3 regions of the Arthrobacter sp. StoSoilB19 genome follow, and region 3 is predicted to be linked to each of the others. Evidence: riboswitches for the same ligand, from Rfam matches in the RefSeq annotation. Region 3 holds a riboswitch; each other region holds the start of a gene.

Region 1 (6,417 bases), 1.8 Mb from region 3:
AGCCCTTGTGGCCGGCTTCGACCTCTTTGCGGGCTTCGAGGAAGATCGGTGCGTCATTGACCTTGGTGCGGATGTAGTAACCGATCAGGACGATCACCGCGGACAGCCAGAACGCTACGCGCCAGCCCCACCCCAGGAAGGCGTCCTGGGTCAACGTGGAGGACAGGGTGAACAAGACGGCGGTGGCAAGCAGGTTTCCCAGCGGCACTGCCGACTGTGGCCAGCTGGCCCAGAAACCGCGGGATTTGCTGGGGCTGTGTTCGGCCACGAGGAGGACGGCGCCGCCCCACTCGCCGCCAACGGCAAAGCCCTGGGCGAACCGGAGGACCACCAGCAGTGCGGGAGCCCAGTAGCCGATCTGCTGGAACGTGGGCAGGCAGCCCATGAGGAAGGTGGAGACGCCTACCAGGATGATGCTCAGCTGCAGCAGCTTCTTGCGTCCGAACTTGTCGCCGAAGTGGCCAAAGACGATGCCGCCGATGGGGCGCGCCACGAAACCGACGGCATAAGTGAGGAAGGCGGCGATGATGCCATCCAGTTCTGTGCCGGCGTTGGGGAAGAAGGCCTTTCCGAACACCAGGGTGGCAGCCGAGGCGTAGAGGAAGAACTCGTACCACTCAACAACGGTTCCGGCCATGGAGGCCGTAACCACTTTCTTAAGGCCTGAAGCCTTGACGTCGGTTTCCTCTGTGCGCCTTGCGGCGGAGCTTTCCGTACTCATGCGAACTCCTTCGGCGTCGTCGTCGACACCACGGGGACCAATCAATGGCGGCCGGGTGTGATGCACACCACGAACGCACCGGATTCGATTGAGTATGGTCTGCCTGCGGTGCAACCTCAACGCCGATTAGTGCAGAAGGCATCTGCAGGAATGCACATGCGGGGCGCTAGGCCAGGAAGCTGCTCCGGAGCTGGCTGCCCAGCTGCCCGATCTCTGTCAGGAACCCGTCGTGCCCGATCGGCGCCTGGATGACGTGCACGTCCACGTCCCCCGGCAGGGCCTGGGCCAGCTCACGGGACTGCGACGGGAAATACAGCCGGTCCGAATCCACGGCGGCCACGAAGAACCTGGCGGTGGACCTGGCCAGGGTTTCGGCCAGGGTTCCGCGGCCCCGGCAGATGTCATGGCTCATCAGCGCCTCGGTGAGGGCGATATAGCTGTTGGCGTCGAAGCGCTTCACGAGCTTGCTGCCCTGGTGGTCCAGGTAGCTTTCCACCTGGTAGCGGCCGCGGGCGGCCAGAGCCTCACCCTTCAGGGGCGACTCCGGCGCCTGGGGTTCCCGGCCGAAGCGGCCTTCCAGTTCAGCCGCGGACCGGTAGGTGATGTGGGCAATGCGCCGGGCAAGTGCCAGCCCGGCTTCCGGGCAGGGGCCGCCGTAGTAGTCGCCGCCGTTGAAGTGTGGGTCCTGCCGGATGGCCAGGGTCTGGGCCTGCGCGAAGGCGATCTGTTCCGCCGTGCTCGCGGCACCCACGGAGATGACGGCGCAGCGCTGCACCCTCTCCGGGTAGGTCACTGCCCATTCAAGGGCGCGGGCGCCGCCCATGGATCCGCCCAGGACAGCGAACCAGCTGCTGATGCCCAGCTGGTCAGCCAGCCGGGCCTCTGCCACCGTGCTGTCCCGCAGGGTGACCAGGGGGAAGCGGGAGCCCCAGGGGGCTCCGTCCGGGGCGGCCGACGACGGGCCCGTGGACCCGTAGCAGCCGCCCACGATGTTGACGGACACCACGAAGAACTTGTCCGTGTCCACGGGAGCGCCGGGACCGGCCAATTGTTCCCACCAGCCTTCTTCGTCCGTGTCGCCGCGGGTCACGTGGGTGCTGCCGGTCAGGGCGTGCTCGATCAGGATGGCGTTGCTGGCGTCGGCGTTGAGCGTGCCCCAGGTTTCGTAGGCCAGCGTGACGTCCGGGAGGTGCCCCCCGGCTTCGAGTTCCAGCCCTCCGATGGAGGCGTAGCGGACAATTCCGTGTTCGGGGATGGTGGTTCGGGCGACGGTAACCGTCATGGCAAGACCTCTTCTACGCGCTTGCCTGCCGTCGTCTGACCGGCAGGCCAGGTCCTCACCCGGGGCACCCCACCGCGGATGGAGGGTTGCCGGCCAGCAAGCCGGGGCTGTCACTGGCACTCATGACCTGGTTCGAGTGTACGAAACACCCCCCGCTCCAGGCCAAGAGTGTGACTGGTTGTGACTTCCCCGCTTGCCGGCCCTTCCGGCGTCAGCCCTGGCGCGCTTTTAGCTCTGGGCGTCTTTGGCAGCGCGGAAACCCGCTTCCAGGTCGGCCAGGATGTCGTCGATGTGCTCCAGGCCAACAGAGAGCCGGACCAGTCCCGGATTCACCCCGGCCACCGCTTGCTGCTCCGGCGAGAGCTGGCTGTGGGTGGTCGACGCCGGGTGGATGACCAGGGAGCGGACGTCGCCGATGTTGGCCACGTGGGAGTGCAGCTCCAGGGCGTCGACGAAGCGCTTGCCCGCCTCCGCTCCGCCGGCAAGGTTGAAGGCCACGACGGCGCCCGTTCCCTTGGGCCCGTACTTGCGGCCACGCTCGTACCAGGGGCTGGAGGGCAACCCGGCGTAGGCGACGGATTCGACGTCGTCCCGTCCTTCCAGCCAGCGCGCCACTTCAGTGGCGTTGGCAACGTGGCGTTCCACCCGCAGGCTCAGCGTCTCCAGGCCCTGGGAGATCAGGAAGGCGTTGAAGGGGGAAACCGCCGAGCCAAGGTCGCGCAGCAGCTGGACGCGGGCCTTGAGGATGTAGGAGAGGTTGGCACCCAGCGCACCGTCGGCGCCTAGGTCGCGGGCGTAGACCAGGCCGTTGTAGGTGGGGTCCGGGGTGTTGAAGCCGGGGAACCGTTCAGGGTCCTTGCCGAAGTCGAATTTGCCGGAGTCCACGATCACGCCGGCAATTGCGGAGCCGTGGCCGCCCAGGTATTTGGTGGCGGAGTGGATCACGATGTCCGCACCCCACTCCAGTGGGCGGATCAGGTAGGGCGTGGACAGGGTGTTGTCCACGATCAGTGGCACGCCTGCCTGGTGGGCCACCTCGGAGATGCCTTCGATGTCCAGGACGTCCTGGCGGGGATTGGACACCACTTCACCGAAAAAGAGCTTGGTGTTCGGCTGGACGGCGTCGCGCCACTGGTCCAGGTTGTCGGGATCCTGGACGAAGGTGACCGAGATGCCGAACTTCTTCAGGGTGTGGGCGAACAGGTTGTACGTTCCGCCATAAAGGCTGGGGCTCGCCACAATATGGTCCCCCGCCTCCGCAATGTTCAGCACCGCGAACGTCTCGGCGGCCTGGCCAGAGCTCAGCAGCAATGCGGCCAGGCCTCCCTCAAGGCTGGCGATCCGCTGTTCGACGGCATCCTGGGTGGGGTTGCCGATCCGGGTGTAGATGGGTGCAAGTTCGGCGAGGGCAAAGCGGTTGGCTGCGCTTTCGGCGCTGGGGAACACGAAGGACGTGGTCTGGTAAATGGGGAGCGCGCGGGCTCCTGTGGCACTGTCGGGCTCCTGGCCGGCATGGATCTGGCGGGTTTCGAAAGACCATCCGTTGGACATCTCAGTCTCCTATGACATGGGCCCGGAATGCGTGGGGCAGTACGGGCCGCGCTTGCTTCCGGCTCTTGCCGGACAGCCAGGTCCTCACCCGGGGCACCCCACCGCGGGTGGAGGGTTGCCGGCCAGCGAGCCGGGGCTTGGCGCTGGCGCTCATGACCTGCGCCCAGTCTAGGAACGGGGTAGTCGCCGTGGACAGCATTGTGACGAACAAGGTCGCCCTGCATGGCTTTCGAGCCGCCACAGGTGGGCCGCCCCGCACCCGGCCGGGGACGCCGCCGTCGTCCTTCTTGCCCATGTTCCCGGCCCTTTTCCCGGCCCTTTTCCAGTAAGGGTACCCTTAGCTGAGAGCCGGATCACAAAGTGCCAAGATGTTGCCATGCGCATGGATCACGTCTCTTACGCCTGTGAACAAGATGGCCTCGCGGCCACTACCGAACGTATTTCATCTGCCCTCGGCGTTGAGGCAGTGAAGGGCGGGGTGCACCCCCGGTTCGGAACCCGGAATATGATCATCCCGCTCGCCGGGCACAAGTACCTGGAAGTCGTAGAGGTCCTGGACCACCCGGCTTCGGACAAGGCACCGTTCGGACAGGCCGTGCGTGCCCGTTCCGCGGCCGGTGGCGGCTGGATGGGCTGGTGCGTCGAAGTGGACGACCTCGCCCCGTTCGAGGCACGCCTTGGCCGCGCCGCGGTGAACGGCAACCGCAAGTTCCCGGACGGCCGGGAGCTGGTCTGGAAACAGATTGGCATCCTTGGCCTTATCGCCGATCCCCAGGTGCCGTACATGCTCAAGTGGGAAGGCGACCCGGCACTGCACCCGTCCAACGCCTACCCCAGCAACCTTAAGATGAGCTGCCTGACCATCGCCGGCTCCGCGTCCCGCGTGACCGAGTGGCTGGGTGAACCGGTGGAGAAGCCGCTTGAGGACGTGGCGGTGGAGTGGGTCGCCCCGCATGGAACTCCGGGCATCCTGTCGGTCACGTTTGAAACCGCCAACGGAGCCGTCACCATCTGACGCTCCACCCCAGCCTCCCGGAATGTCCGGGAGGGGGTTCACCGGGCCAGTACCCGGATCAGCTTCGGCCGCCATCAGGTGGTGACAACGGCGTCACTACCCGATGGCGGCCGAATTCATTTAAGTGGCTGCTTCCTACATCGCTGCGATCCAGGTCTGAATGTCGGTGCCTCGCTGGATGATGTGGGTATGGGAATCGGCACGGGTGTTGGGGTGGTGTTGGAGGGTGTTTCTGCCTCTGTTGCTGCCCTCGATGCTCTTACCCGTGAGGATCATTTCCTTGCCGCCGGGACCGGTGTTGGCGCTGACGTGGATGTGCTGCAGCGGCGGTACGAGCTCCGGCTGGAACGGCTGGAGGCAGTCTCCCGGGTCGAGGCTCAGCTCGCCGCGGTGAAAGCCCTGGACGCGGCAGAAGCGGTCGAAATCCAGCAGGCACTGCTTGCCCCCGACGCCCCCGTGGATGAGCGCATGTTTTCGGAGATGTCAACGGTGGAGGAGATCGCCGGAGTCCTGACCGTCAGTTCCGCGGCCGCAGGCGGGTTGGTGGAACAGTCCCGCCGGGTGTGTTCCCTGCCGCCGCTCCTGGGCGCCCTGTCAGCCGGTGACCTGTCGTGGCAGCATGCCAGGATTGTCGCCGACGAAACCGAGGGGCTCACCCCTGACGGGGCTGCTGCCTTGGTGGCGCACTTCTTCGACCCCGACGCCCCCAACCCCGCCCGCGGCGCCGCCCCCGGCGAACTCGTCCCCGCCCGGTTCCGCGCCAAGATCCGCGCCTGGCGGGAACGCCACCACCCCGAAACCCTCGAAAAACGCCACGCCAAAGGCGTCGCGGACCGGCGGATGGAATACACCCCCGACCGCGACGGCATGGCCTGGCTCTCGCTCTACCTCCCCGGCGACACCGCCTGCGCCATCTGGAACCGCACCACCGCCACCGCCCGCGGCCTGCAGGGCCCTGACGAGCCCCGCACCCTCACCCAACTCCGCCCCGACATCGCAGCATCACTCCTCCTCGGCGCCGGAACCACCACGGCCACCGGTGAGGCTGCTCCGGGTGGGGCTGCACGGGCTACAGGTGATACGGCGGCCGCAGGCAGCGTTTCCGGCACAGGGAGCACTGGTGATGTTGGCAAGGTCCCCACCCCTCGGGCCGATGTCCTGGTCACCGTCCCGGTCTTCGCCCTGCTCGGACTCACCGATGAGCCGGCCGTGCTGAACGGCATGGGCCCCATCCCTGCCTCAATGGCACGGAGGCTTGTCGCGGACGGGGCGGAGTCGTTCTACCGCGTCCTGGTCGACCCCCGCGACGGGGCACCACTGGAGATCGGACGCACCCGCTACCGGCTCCCCGAAACCATCAAACAATGGATCCGCATGCGGGACCGGAAATGCACCTTCCCCGGCTGCACCAACCACACCCCCGACAACCACACCGACCACCTCACAGCCTGGGAACACGGCGGCAGAACAGCCGTCCGGAACCTGGCGCAGCTATGCCCCAAACATCACCGCTTGAAGCACGCCCGCACCTGGAACCCGGATCCCGCGACGGAACACGGACCACCCGGCTGGACCTCACCCACAGGCCGCCACTACAACCCCGAACACCAAGACCCCGAACCAACCCACTGGCCGCCAGGAATAGTGCCGCTTGCCGCCGTTCCAGCCTGGCCGGAACCGGAAGTGGAGGAGCTTGAAATGGAGGAACCCGACGGCGACAACCTGCTGGACCCGGAGGACCTTTTCGCTGCTGATGCCCTCTGGGACGACTTCTACGCGAAACCCTTCGTGTTGCCACCAGACCCACAAGCAGACTGGCCGTTGCTGCTGACGCTGATGTGACAGCAA
Region 2 (6,417 bases), 910 kb from region 3:
AGGTGGACGGCGAAGTGGGCAACAAGAAGACCTACGACCCCCGCGTCTGGGGCGCCTCCGCCGAAGCCGGCCTGGCGGCCCGCGTGGTGGAAGCCACCAAGCAGCTCGGTTCGGCCGGAAAGACCTTCTAGATGTCGGACGAGTTCCGCCGGAACCTGATGGGGCCGGAGCCCACTCTCCTGCCTGCCGAAACCGAGGTGAACGCGCAGCTTGAGGCCGGCCAGGAGGCCCTGGACCTGGTGGCGAAGCACCCAACGTCCTCGCTCCTGTGGGCCGTCCTGGCTGAGGAGGCGTGGACGGAAGGCCGCACCATCGACTCCTACGCCTATGCCCGGGTGGGTTACCACCGCGGACTGGATGCGCTGCGCCGCAACGGCTGGCGCGGCGTGGGGCCCATCCCCTGGGAGCATGAGCCAAACCGCGGGTTCCTGCGGGCCCTCTACTCCCTGGGCCGGGCCTCGTCGGCCATCGGCGAGGCTGAAGAGCCGGAGCGGATCGAGAAGTTCCTGAACGATTCCGATCCCACGGCAAAGGCAGCCATCGAGGGCGAATAACTCCCTGGGCCCACGCCCGCACTTTTTCCTGGTGCAGATTGCCAGGGAGGGGTTCGGGCTGGGAACGACGGCGGGCGGTCACCTTTCAATGAGAAGGTGACCGCCCGCCGTCGTATCCGGCCTGGAATGCGCCGTCCCTCATTTCGGTTAAAAGAATCGAAGGGCCAGGGGAGGAAAGGAGGAGCTGCGCGAAGCGTGGGAAAGCAGGAGAAATCGCGTCTCAGGTTCTGTGACTACTACTCGTGGATGTCGTACGCCGACTTCACCACCTGGGTTGAAGCCGAAGACGAATCGGCACCGGGAATTTCGTTTACCGAGTCCGATGCCACAGGCTGAGCGGCGCAGGTCTTAAGGTTTGGCAATACCCGTGCGGGCCATGGCGTCTGCATAGGCAGTGCGCATGTCCTCCAGGTACTCCTCCTGGCGGGCCGGGGAACCGGCGAAGGCGCGGCCGCTCAGCGAGCGGACCTTGTAGGTCTTCAGGCCGCGGCGCCAGAGGAGGGGCACCTCGGTCTTCAACAGCAGGTTGGCCAGGCGGTTGGCTTCGGTGCCATGCGCCACGATCACCGAGGCGCGGGGGACCAGGGCCAGGAACTTCAGCAGGGGCTTCAGGCCTGACTGGATCTGGTCCGGAGTGAACTTGCCGTTGGCTTCGCCCGGGACGTGCCAAGGGTGGACGTTCCACGGCATGACGAACTCCGGGCGCAGGCCAAGCTTCCACTGGATCCCCAGCATGCGGGTAACAGCGTCCTGGTCGCCGGGGGTGATGAACCCGGACGGATCCACCTCGCCGATGTTGGAGAACAGGCTGATGATGCGGCATTCCTCCACGTCGTGCATGGGGTCCACGTAGGGCACCACGGTTCCGGGCTTGGCCTCCTGCAGGGAATCACACAGTTCGTTGACGGCGGCAACGCTGGGTTCGTAGCGGCGGCTCATGAGCTGTTCGTGGAATGTTTCGGGTGCCAGGGCTGTCATGAAGTGCTGGATCTCCTGCGGGGATTGGCGTTGCTGCCGCCACGGACATGGGCGCACGGCGGCACGGCACATCAGTGGCGGTTGATTGGGGTGGACCAACTCCTGGTCGGCCTACTCCAGTTTAGCAAGCCCAGGCAAGCGAAACGCCGGCCGCCCCTTCCGGTGATGGAAGGCACAGCCGGCGCGTCGGTGCGGGAGCGGCTAGAAGAGGCGCTTCGAGGCGCGGCGGGCACCCTCACCCAGTGCCTCCAGCTTGGCGAAGGCGATCTGCGGGTGCACCCTGCCGCCCAGGCCACAGTCGGTGGAGGCAATGACGTTCCCGCGGCCCACGAGGTCCGCAAAGCGGACGATCCGGTCCGCCACCAGGTCCGGGTGCTCCACCACATTGGTGGCATGCGAAACAACGCCCGGGATGATCACCTTGCCCTCGGGGAGCTTTGTGTCCTCCCACACCCGCCATTCGTGTTCGTGGCGGACGTTTGCCGCTTCAAAGGAATAGGCGCCGGCGTTGACCTGAAGCACAGAGCCGATGATGTCGGCGAACGGGATGTCCGTGGTGTGTGGGCCGTGCCAGGATCCCCAGCACACGTGCAGCCGGATCTGTTCCTGCGGCAGGCCGCGCAGCGCCCAGTTGGTCGCTTCGACGCGCAGTTGGATGAACTTCAGGTAATCGTCCAGGGATGGCTCGGGATTGATCTGGTCCCAGCTTTCGGCCAGGGACGGATCATCGAGCTGCACCGTAAGGCCGGCCTCGATGATGGCCTTGTATTCCTCCCGCATGGCATCAGCGCAGGCGTAGACGAGTTCCTCGTCGTTCTTGTAGTAGTCGTTGGCTACCCGCGCGCATGAGCCGGGGGAGAGGGAGGCCACGAAGCCATCCGTGAGGCCTGCGGCGGCGAGCCCGGTCTTCAGGTTCCGGATGTCCGAGGCCACCAGGTCCTGGCCCGTGTAGGTCAGCGGTCCGGCGATCTTGGGCTGGGCAACGCTCTTGCGGTGGGTGAGGATGCCGGATGCGGGATCGCTGTAGGCCTCGTTGAAGGCCTGCCGGTCGCGCCGGTCCGGGAACGAGGTCAGGACAACGTTGCCGGGGGACGAGCGGCGGACGCCGGACTCGGCCCAGCGGTCCACGGTGGTTGGCTCAAGGCCCCCGAGCCGGGCGAAGGAGTAATTCCACCACGCCCCGTAATCCACCGAGCTGGACATGGTGTGCCCGTACTCGCCGTCGTTGGGGATGTCGATGCCAAGGTCCTTCTGGCGCTGCACCACGTCCACTACGGAGGCTTCGAGGAGTTCCAGGAATTCCGGCGTGATGCCGTCGGCTTCCTTGGCGGCGTTGGCCGCAATGAGTTCAGGGGTGCGGGGCAATGAACCGGCGTGGGTCACGCGGATATGGTCGGTGTTCTGGGACATGCTGGAATCTTCCTTTCCATCGGTCCTGGCAGTAGCACCTTCGGCCGGCAGGAGTCTGCCGGGACGTGGTTGCTGCGGCGTCATTGAGCCAGGTCTCTCGGCCGCTCCGGATGGTCCACTCTCAGATAAATCGACGCGCGTGGAGCCGCGCAAATCCGCACCGCTTTATGTCGTGGGCATGTCCGGCCGGCCGCCGGCGGCAGGACCGGAACGTACTTACAGCGTTTGTCCAGCATATTGACAGGTTTCGTTAAGCTTGGTTGTGTGAATGTCACATGCCTCCGCTGCGACGGAGCGGCGGATGCCACCCGAGCACTCGAAAGAGGTAACTGTGACGAAATCCCTCAGGACCCTTGCCGTTAGCGGAGCCCTCGCGCTCGCCGTCGCAGCAGGTCCGGCGCCCCTGGCCGGCGCCGTAGGCGAAGGGCCTTCCTACGACGGCAACGGCCAGATCACCACGTCGAAGCTGGCCACCTACGACCAGATGGTCTCGTTCCTGAAGGACCAGGATGCGCGCCAGCCCGCCATGGAGCTGGAGGTCATCGGCCAGACCGTCAAAGGCCGCGACATCCACCTGGTCAAGTACATATCGGACCCGGCCAAGCCCACCATCCTGTATTTGACCCAGCAGCACGGCAATGAACAGCTCACCACCGAGGGTGCCCTCGAGTTCGTCAAGCACCTGGGCACGGGCAAGTCGGCAGGCATCCTGGACGGCGTGAACATCCTCATCGTGCCCATGCTCAACGGGGACGGTGCCATGGGGGATGTCAACTTCTCCCTGGACGACTACCTTGCCAGAGGGGACCGCCACCTCACCCGCTACAACGCGGAAGGCGTGGACCTGAACCGGGACCATGTGGCCAAGGTCCAGCCGGAGACCCAGGCGCTGCACAACAACGTGATGCGCAAGTACCGCATTGACTACATGATCGACCTGCACCACCAGGGCACCCGCGCCGAGCGCGACGGCAAGCTGGTTTCCGGCTCCATCCTGTACCCCACCACCCCGAACGCCGACCCCGCCGTCGTCGAGAAATCAAAGCGGCTCGGCGCCGTTGTCTTCAACAACGTTGACTCCACCGGCTGGGGCCACCTGGGCAGGTACCAGGGCGGCAGCGCCGAGACCATCAGCCGCAACGGCATCTCCGTGGAATACGGCATTGCCACCCTGCTTTTCGAGATGCGCGGCATGTCCGACCACTACCTGGATGGTTACGCGCTGGGGCAGCGGAGCAATGGTTACCTGATCAAGCAGACGGTCACCACGCTGGCGTCCACCGCCGCGGCCATCGCGGATGGATCCATTGCCGACGCCGACACCTCCTTCTGGGACACGCTCGCCGAGCAGACGTCCCGGCCCGCGGGGGAGGCCGAGGACGAGTAGGAGGCCCGGCGCCCGCCGCGGCCCATATTTGCGAAAGGGCCGCGGCGGGCCACAACAGTGGACAAAGTGCCCCATCGGCTAAACTTGGGTGGTAAGAGCCCCGGAACTCTTGCTTCGCCGTGCCGTGCTGCGGCTGTGCGAAGGCCGGTATGTTCGGGGCATTCTCATGAACGGCGCTGCATGGGCCCGCCACCAGGTGGCTGGACCCGGGCAGCCCGAACGAATGGGGGAGGATCCCATGCCAGCAATTGTGATCGTAGGAGCCCAGTGGGGCGACGAAGGAAAAGGCAAGGCCACCGACCTTTTGGGCGGCCGTGTTGACTACGTCGTCAAGCCCAATGGCGGCAACAATGCCGGGCACACCGTCGTCGTAGGCGGTGAAAAGTACGAACTCAAGCTGCTGCCGGCAGGCATTCTCAGCCCCAACGCTGTTCCCATCATCGGCAACGGCTGCGTGGTGAACCTCGAAGCCCTCTTCCAGGAAATCGACGGGCTCCAGGCCCGCGGTGCGGACACTTCGAAGCTGCGGGTTTCCGCCAACGCCCACCTGGTGGCCCCGTACCACCAGGTCCTGGACAAAGTGACCGAACGCTTCTTGGGCAGCCGCGCCATCGGCACCACCGGCCGCGGCATCGGCCCCGCCTACATGGACAAGGTGGCCCGGCTGGGCATCCGCGTCCAGGACGTCTTTGACGAATCCATCCTCCGCCAGAAGGTGGAAGGCTCGCTGCGCCAGAAGAACGAACTCCTGGTCAAGGTCTACAACCGCCGCAGCGTTGTGGTGGACGAGATCGTGGACTACTTCCTGTCCTTCGCCGAGCGGCTCCGTCCGCTGGTCATCGACAGCACCCTGGTCCTGAACACCGCGCTGGACGAGGGCAAGGTGGTCCTGATGGAAGGCGGCCAGGCTACGTTCCTGGACGTGGACCACGGCACCTACCCGTTCGTGACCTCCTCCAACCCCACCGCCGGCGGCGCGTCGGTTGGCTCCGGCATCGGGCCCACCCGCATCTCGCGCTCCATCGGCATCATCAAGGCCTACACCACCCGCGTTGGCGCCGGCCCGTTCCCCACGGAACTCTTCGACGAGATGGGCATGTACCTGCAGAAGACCGGCGGCGAATTCGGCGTCAACACTGGACGCCCGCGCCGCTGCGGCTGGTACGACGCCGTCCTGGCCCGGCATGCCTCCCGCGTCAACGGCTTCACGGACTACTTCGTCACCAAGCTGGACGTGCTCACCGGCATCGAACAGATTCCCGTGTGCGTGGCCTACGACGTGGACGGCGTCCGGCACGATGAAATGCCCATGACGCAGACCGAGTTCCACCACGCCAAGCCCATCTTCGAGTACTTCGACGGCTGGACCGAGGACATCACCGGGGCACGCACCCTGGCGGACCTGCCGGAGAACGCCCGGAATTACGTGCTGGCCCTTGAGAAGCTCTCCGGAACCCGGTTCTCCGCCATCGGCGTGGGCCCGGACCGGGACCAGACCATCGTGGTGAACGACCTCATCAACGACTGACACTCCCCAGGGCAGCATGACGACGGCGGCAGGCCACCTTTGCGGGTGGCCTGCCGCTTGTGCGTCCCGGGACGTTCGGCCCCGGGTGGAAAAGCAATTTACACAGGCTTAACGCGCACGGTCTTGTGAGGCTGCACGCGTACCGGCAAGACTCGGTAGTACCCCCTGGTGCCCAAGGAAGGATCGTCATGGCCGGAAAATTTGAAGCATTCATTGACGCTGATTCGTTGTTCCGGTTCCGGCTCCTGGCCCCGGATGGCGCAGTGGTGGCTGTCTCCGGGCCGTACCAGGACAAGCAGGCCCTGGCGGCAGGGATCGCTGCCGTGCGTGAGTGCGCCGGCACCGGCCTGGTCACCGACCTCTGTCCCGCCGGGGCCGTATCCCGTCCCGCAACCGTGCCCGTAGCGGCAGCCGCCGCCGTTCCCGCGGAGCTGCCCTCCGCCGTCGTACCTGTCTGTAGCGACGAGCGCCTGCCCGCCAGGCTGCACTTTTTCGCGCTGGCCAAGGCATCGCGCAGGCAGGCGACGCCGCCCCGGTGGACCAGGGCAGCTGCCCGCTGA
Region 3 (6,417 bases):
ATGACATGCCCGCATAGAGGTCGTAGGTCCGGCCGGCCCCGTTGTGCCCGGCGCCACCGGTCCCCTGGTCCACGAACGTGGTCAGGGCCTCGGTGTGGAAGAACGGGAGCAGGGACAGAAGGAAGACGCCGATCAGCACGGCCAGCGCCGTCAGGTAGAGCTTGCCGGCGCGGCGGGTCGTGAGGTCGACCACCTGCCCGAAGTCCTCCCTGGCCTTGGGTCCGTACACCATGCCCACCACCAGTCCGGAGAACAGGACGAACAGTTCCGCACCCGACACGAAGCCCACGGCCTCCTGGGTGAGCAGCTGGAACAGCGATGCCATGCCCAGGTGGTTCACCACCACAAAGACGATGGCCATCCCGCGCAGCAGATCGATGCGCGAGTCCCTGGCGGAGGGATCCTGGTAGCCCCAGGCCGTGGCTGCGTTGATCCGGCGGGGTATCTGCCACAGGGCCACCAGGAGGATGGCCATGGCGGCGGCAACAGTCCAGGCGGCAGCCCCGGAGAGCGTGTTGGCCCGGACGTAGGTGCTCCCGGATGCCACGTCGGTGACCGGCCCGGTGACCATTGGCGATGCCTTCAGCCTGTCCAGGGCCGCTTTGGCGATGCCCGCCTGTCCCGTGAGCAGCCAGCTGATGCTCGCCACGCCGGTATCCCTGGTGCTGGTGCGCTCGTCCCAGACAACGGCGGCCGTCCCGGCAAAAGCTGGGGAAGTGGCAGTTCCCACCACCTGGTCCCACCAGCCCGCCTTGATGTCCGCCTCCTGCGCGCCGCCGGACGCGGGGCTGTAGAAAGCAGAGGTCTGGAGGAGGAACGGCTTGTTGCGCCCCTCGGAATAGGTGCCGTAGAAGTTTTCGCCGCCGGAGGCCGTCAGCATGTCCTGGAGCTCGCCGGCCCTCGGCTGGGAGTTGACGGCGGGGCCGCCGGCCGTGTCGTCGTGATAGGCGGCCAGCCCCGCCCAGTCCACTGCGTCGTCGCCCGGGTAGTAAGGGGCGTAGGCGCTGTCGCTTGAGTTCCAGGCCCCGTCGCCGTTCGTGTCCAGGAGGGAAAAGCCTTCGGTTCCGGGCTGCGGGGCATCCCGGTTGCGGTCAAAGGGGTAGTCCTTGCCCAGGTAAGGCGCCCACACCAAGGTGGCCCGGCCGCCGTCGTACTTCTTGAACGCTGCCGCCACAGCCCTGAAGGCCTGCCGGTACGCGGCGGGCTGCTGGCCCCAGGCCACCCAGCTTGCATTCATGTCCGGGGCGAACCGGATCAGCAACTGCCCCTTGAACCCGGACGTAAGGTCGCGCACCTGCGCTGCGAATGCTTCCGCTTCCGCGGTGCCGAGCTGGTCCAGGGGCACTGACGGCTTCACCGTGAGCAGGGCGTGGGCGCCTAGGGACGCGGCCTGCTGAAGGAAGCCGTCAAGGTCGTTCCGTTCCGCATCGCGGTAGGGGATGGTGATGTCGTGGCCGAAGACGGCCGGACTGGCACCAAGCCGGCCGCTGAAACCTGCGGCGGTGTCCTCGCCCCACTCGAGCACCGCGCCCAGCCAGGGCTTTCCCTTTTCCGGCGCAACGTCCGCCGCATGCGCCGGCGCAGCCGCCAGCAGGGCCAGGAGGCTGACGAGGGCCGCGGCCAGGAACGCCCCGATGGACGGCCGGCGGGTCCCCCGGATGGCGGCCTGGTGGCGCGATGTGTTTGCCCGCATGCTGACAGGACCCCCGGTGCTCATTGCTGTGACGACGGGGCGGCGCCCCGGTAAGAACTTTATCGGCCCTGCGGCCCCGGGCGGCACGTGGCCGGCCGCCCACCTGCGGCGATGTCCGCCGTCGCGCTTTCCTTCAACCCCGCGCCTCCCTTCAGCGCTGCTCAATTACGGAACATGACGACGGCGGCGGTGCGGCTTGGCGCGGCAGATGTTACGTTTTTGGGGAGTAATGAGTACCGGTGTGAAGCCCTGACTGGCCGGTCGGCAACCCTCCCTTTCGCGGCGGGGTGCCTCAGGTGAATACTCGGCATATCGACCGATTCGAGCTGCAAGCGTGAAAGAAGGAGATCCGTCGTGTCTGACGCACCTGCCCCTGACGAAAAATTGTCCTACCGCCTGATCACCGGCCCGGATGACCGTTCATTCTGCGAGCGGATCTCCACGGCCCTGGCCGACGGCTATGTGCTGCACGGCAGCCCGGCAGCCACCTTCAACGGCACCAGCGTGATCGTGGCGCAGGCAGTGGTCCTTCCGGCGGCAATCGCCTCGGCCGATGCCGCGGTTGCCACCGCAGTGGATGAACTGGACGCCGAATTTGAAGGCGAGTTCGACGGCGAGGGCCACGCATGAGCTACGCGGGAGACCTCACGCCCCAGGAAGCATGGGAGAAGCTGGAACAGGGCGCCATCCTGGTGGACGTCCGCACCGAGGGCGAATGGGCCCACATCGGCATTCCGGACACCAAGGCCACGGACAACGACCCCCTCTTCATCCAGTGGACCTTCCCCGGCGGCATCCCCAACCCCGACTTCATCAACGACCTCAGCCAGCAGGCGCCCGAGGACCGTTCAACCGAACTGGTGTTCCTGTGCCGCTCCGGCCAGCGGTCCATCGCGGCAGCCATCGCGGCCACCCGGGCCGGCTTCACCTCCTACAACGTGCTGGAGGGCTTTGAAGGCGAGCCGGACCGCTATGGCGAACGCACCGTCAACGGCTGGAAAAACCGCGGCCTTCCCACCAACCTCGGAAAGAACTAAGTGACCTTCAACCAAGACGCCCCCGGCTGGAACCCCGACACCCAGGCTGTCCGTGGCGGGCTGGACCGCACCAACTTCCAGGAAACGTCCGAGGCCATCTTCCTGAACTCCGGCTTCGTCTACGAATCCGCGGCAGCAGCTGAACGCGCCTTCACCGGCGAGGACGAACGCTTTGTCTACTCCCGCTACGGAAACCCGTCCGTGGCCACCTTCCAGGAGCGGCTCCGGCTGCTGGAAGGCACCGAAGCCTGCTTCGCGACGGCGTCGGGCATGTCCGCGGTGTTCACCGCGCTTGGTGCCCTGCTGGCTGCCGGCGACCGGGTGGTGGCCGCCCGGTCGCTGTTCGGTTCGTGCTTCGTGATTTTGAACGAGATCCTTCCCCGGTGGGGCGTGGAGACCGTCTTCGTGGACGGGCCGGACCTGGACCAGTGGCGCGAGGCCCTCTCCAAGCCCACCACCGCCGTCTTCTTCGAATCCCCGTCCAACCCGATGCAGGAGATCGTGGACATCGCCGCGGTCAGCGAACTTGCGCATGCCGCCGGCGCCAAGGTGGTGGCGGACAACGTCTTCGCCACTCCCCTGCTGCAGCGCTGCGGTGACCTGGGCGCCGACGTCATCGTCTACTCCGGCACCAAGCACATCGACGGCCAGGGCAGGGTCATGGGCGGCGCCATCCTGGGCACCAAGGAGTTCATCGACGGTCCCGTAAAACAGCTCATGCGCCACACCGGGCCCGCACTCTCGGCGTTCAACGCCTGGGTCCTGACCAAGGGCCTGGAGACCATGAGTCTGCGCGTGAACCATTCCTCCGCCACGGCGCTCCGGCTCGCAGAGTGGCTGGAAGAACAGCCCGCCGTGAGCTGGGTGAAGTACCCGCTGCTCAAGTCCCACCCGCAGTACGACCTGGCGGCACGGCAGATGAGCGCCGGCGGTACGGTCCTCACGCTTGAGCTGGCTCCCTCCGGCGGGCGCTCCGGCAAGGAAGCGGCCTTCGCACTGCTGGACGGGCTGCGCATCATCGACATCTCCAACAACCTTGGTGATTCGAAGTCCCTGATCACGCACCCCGCCACCACCACGCACCGCGCCATGGGGCCGGAAGGGCGCGCCGCCATTGGGCTCAGTGACGGCGTGGTGCGGCTCTCGGTAGGGCTCGAGGACCCGGAGGACCTCCTCCGCGACCTGGAACAGGCACTCAAGCAGATCTAGCCGCGCGGGAAGCCCTAGCTCCTCTGGGTCCGGGCGACGCGCTTCCTCCTTTCGATGCGCAGATTCCCTGGCGCGCACCAAATATGGGCCGCGAGGAGGAATCTGCGCGTCGGGAATGGATATGCGCGTCGAAGGTCAGCTCTGGCGGACCCGCAGCAGTTCGGGCGTGCCCTCCACGTCAGCAAGGTCCAGGGCATCCCGCATGGTCACGTTGACGGCCTGCCGCACCACGGCGCCGAACCCCATGTCCTCCGGGGGCGGTCCCGCCACCGCCTTGTCCCGGGCGCGGCGCTGTTCGGCGGCTCCCGTTCCGCGGGCGATGATGTCCTCCACCCCCTGCCGTGCCAGTGCCAGCTCCCCCTGTTCGGACAGGACGGGAGCCAGGTAATCCACCAGGGACCGGACCACGTCCGCGGCCGGTGCGGGCCGGAAATTCCCAAAATCCAGGAGTTCACCGCTTAGCCCGGCGCTGCTGGCCTGCCACGAGGCCATCCGGAGGAGGACGGTGGGAACCGGCGCAGGATCCACGTCGGCCTGCCATTCCCTGCTGGCGGATTCCACCAGCGCCCGAACCAGCACGGCAATGAGCGCTGCATCCTCGGCACGAAGGCAGACGTCCGCCACGCGAACCTCGACGGTGGGGTGGTTGCGGGACAGCCGGGCGTCGAAGTACAGCATGCCCTCATCGAGCATGACGCCGCTTTCCAGCAGCCGCGTCACCACGCGCCGGTAGGCAGGGTACGTCCCGTAAATACCGGCCGGGCCCGCCGTGGGCCACCGGTTCCAGGCCTGGGTGCGGTAGCTTTCAAACCCGGTCGGAACGCCGTTCCAGAAGGGTGAATTGGCGCTCAGGGCCGTCAGCACTGCCAGCTTGTCGCGGATCCGGTCCAGGACCGCCACGCCCTCTTCGGGCGATTCGATGAACGTGTGCACATGGAAGCCGCAGGTCAGCTGCTCCTGGGCGGTGAGGCCGAAGCGCTCCAGCATTTTGGCGTACCGGGGGTCGGGCGTCGTGTGGGTGGTGGAGGCCAAGGGCGAGGTGGCGAGGGCCGCCACCCTGGCGCCATGCTTCCTGGCGGCCTGGTCCGCCAGGGCGCGGCCCGCGCGGATCTGTTCGAGCAGGCTCCCGTATTCGAGGCACGGACGGGTCTGGGTCTCGATCTGCTCAAGCTTCAGCTCGGCACTCAAGCCCATCTCGTCGTCGTAATCCGCCTGTTTTCCGGAGTGGTGGACCTCCGGGTCCACGGGAAGATCGTCAGCCGCAACGCGGTGGCCGGCCAGGAGGGCGTCGGCCAGGGCAAGGGGTTCCCCGGACTCCGGATCAACGATCAGGAGTTCCTCCTCTACGCCAAAAGTACGCATACGAACATTCTGCGATACTTGTCCGGCATTCGAGGGGCCCCGGCGATTCATGACGAACCGTGAATGCTAGTCCTGGAAGTACTCCACCTTGGCGCCGATGGTGTTCAGGCGTTCCGCCAGGTCCTCGTAGCCACGCTCGATCACGTAGATGTTCCGCAGTTCGGATACGCCCCGGGCGGCGAGCATGGCCAGCAGCAGGCAGGCGGCCGGACGAAGTGCAGGCGGGCAGCCCACCTCGGCGGCGCGCCACTTGGTGGGCCCGTTGACGTAGATCCGGTGCGGATCCAGCAACTGCACCTGCGCCCCAAGCCTGTTCAGCTCTGTCAGGTAAATGGCCCGGTTCTCGTAGACCCAGTCGTGGATCATGGTCTGGCCATCGGCGTTCGCGGCAATGACGGCAAAGAACGGCAGGTTGTCGATGTTCAGCCCGGGGAACGGCATCGGATGGATCTTGTCCTCCGGGGCATGCAGCTCGGAGGGCTTGGTGGTCACGTCCACCAGCCGGGTGCGGCCGTTGCGGGCCATGTACTCGCCCGAAATTTCCAGCTTCTGCCCCATCTGGCCCAAGGTGGCCAACTCGATTTCCATGAACTCGATGGGCACCCGCCGCACCGTGACCTCGGAATTGGTGACGATGCCGGCCGTGATGAGGCTCATCGCCTCGATGGGATCCTCGGAGGGGAAGTACTCGATCTCCGCGTCAATGTCGGCCCGGCCCGTGATCTTCAGGGTGGTGGTGCCCACGCCCTCGATGGTGACGCCCAGCATCTGCAGGTAGAAGCACAGGTCCTGCACCATGTAATTGGGGCTGGCGTTGCGGATCACGGTGGTTCCCGGCCGGTGCGCCGCGGCCATGATGGCGTTCTCGGTGACGGTGTCCCCGCGTTCGGTGAGGACGAAGGAGCGGTCCTGCGCGTCCGCCGGCGGAGCCTGGACCGTGTAGAAACCGGCCGTGGCTTCCACGGCAAGGCCAAACTGGCGCAACGCCTGCATGTGCGGTTCCACGGTGCGGGTGCCGAGGTCGCAGCCGCCGGCGTAGGGCAGCCGGTACTCCCGCGACTCATCCAGAAGGGGACCCAGCAGCATGATGACGCTGCGGGTCCTGCGCGCCGCGTC

Evidence for each region. A riboswitch is a leader RNA that binds a small molecule or an ion and turns the genes downstream of it on or off. The one in region 3 is predicted to bind S-adenosylmethionine.
Region 1: another riboswitch for S-adenosylmethionine. It lies ahead of LDO86_RS06750 (bifunctional o-acetylhomoserine/o-acetylserine sulfhydrylase); the one in region 3 lies ahead of LDO86_RS18605 (DUF1737 domain-containing protein).
Region 2: another riboswitch for S-adenosylmethionine. It lies ahead of LDO86_RS02730 (cobalamin-independent methionine synthase II family protein); the one in region 3 lies ahead of LDO86_RS18605 (DUF1737 domain-containing protein).

The regions. Positions count from the first base shown of each region.
Region 1 is NZ_AP024650.1:1,471,467-1,477,883, reverse strand. Features, by position in the region: gene LDO86_RS06760 (MFS transporter) at 1-721, opposite strand, end outside; gene LDO86_RS06755 (homoserine O-acetyltransferase) at 888-2,003, opposite strand; SAM riboswitch class IV at 2,016-2,131, opposite strand; gene LDO86_RS06750 (bifunctional o-acetylhomoserine/o-acetylserine sulfhydrylase) at 2,232-3,554, opposite strand; SAM riboswitch class IV at 3,598-3,712, opposite strand; gene LDO86_RS06745 (VOC family protein) at 3,931-4,569, shown strand; gene LDO86_RS06740 (HNH endonuclease signature motif containing protein) at 4,759-6,411, shown strand.
Region 2 is NZ_AP024650.1:560,186-566,602, forward strand. Features, by position in the region: gene fbaA (class II fructose-bisphosphate aldolase) at 1-131, shown strand, start outside; gene LDO86_RS02715 (DUF3151 domain-containing protein) at 132-554, shown strand; gene LDO86_RS02720 (hypothetical protein) at 750-890, shown strand; gene LDO86_RS02725 (uracil-DNA glycosylase) at 903-1,532, opposite strand; gene LDO86_RS02730 (cobalamin-independent methionine synthase II family protein) at 1,734-2,942, opposite strand; SAM riboswitch class I at 2,956-3,059, opposite strand; gene LDO86_RS02735 (M14 family zinc carboxypeptidase) at 3,244-4,329, shown strand; gene LDO86_RS02740 (adenylosuccinate synthase) at 4,568-5,857, shown strand; gene LDO86_RS02745 (YegP family protein) at 6,046-6,417, shown strand.
Region 3 is NZ_AP024650.1:4,020,791-4,027,207, forward strand. Features, by position in the region: gene opgC (OpgC domain-containing protein) at 1-1,693, opposite strand, end outside; SAM riboswitch class IV at 1,919-2,034, shown strand; gene LDO86_RS18605 (DUF1737 domain-containing protein) at 2,048-2,323, shown strand; gene LDO86_RS18610 (rhodanese-like domain-containing protein) at 2,320-2,730, shown strand; gene LDO86_RS18615 (O-succinylhomoserine sulfhydrylase) at 2,731-3,939, shown strand; gene LDO86_RS18620 (glutamate--cysteine ligase) at 4,075-5,301, opposite strand; gene LDO86_RS18625 (UDP-N-acetylglucosamine 1-carboxyvinyltransferase) at 5,368-6,417, opposite strand, start outside.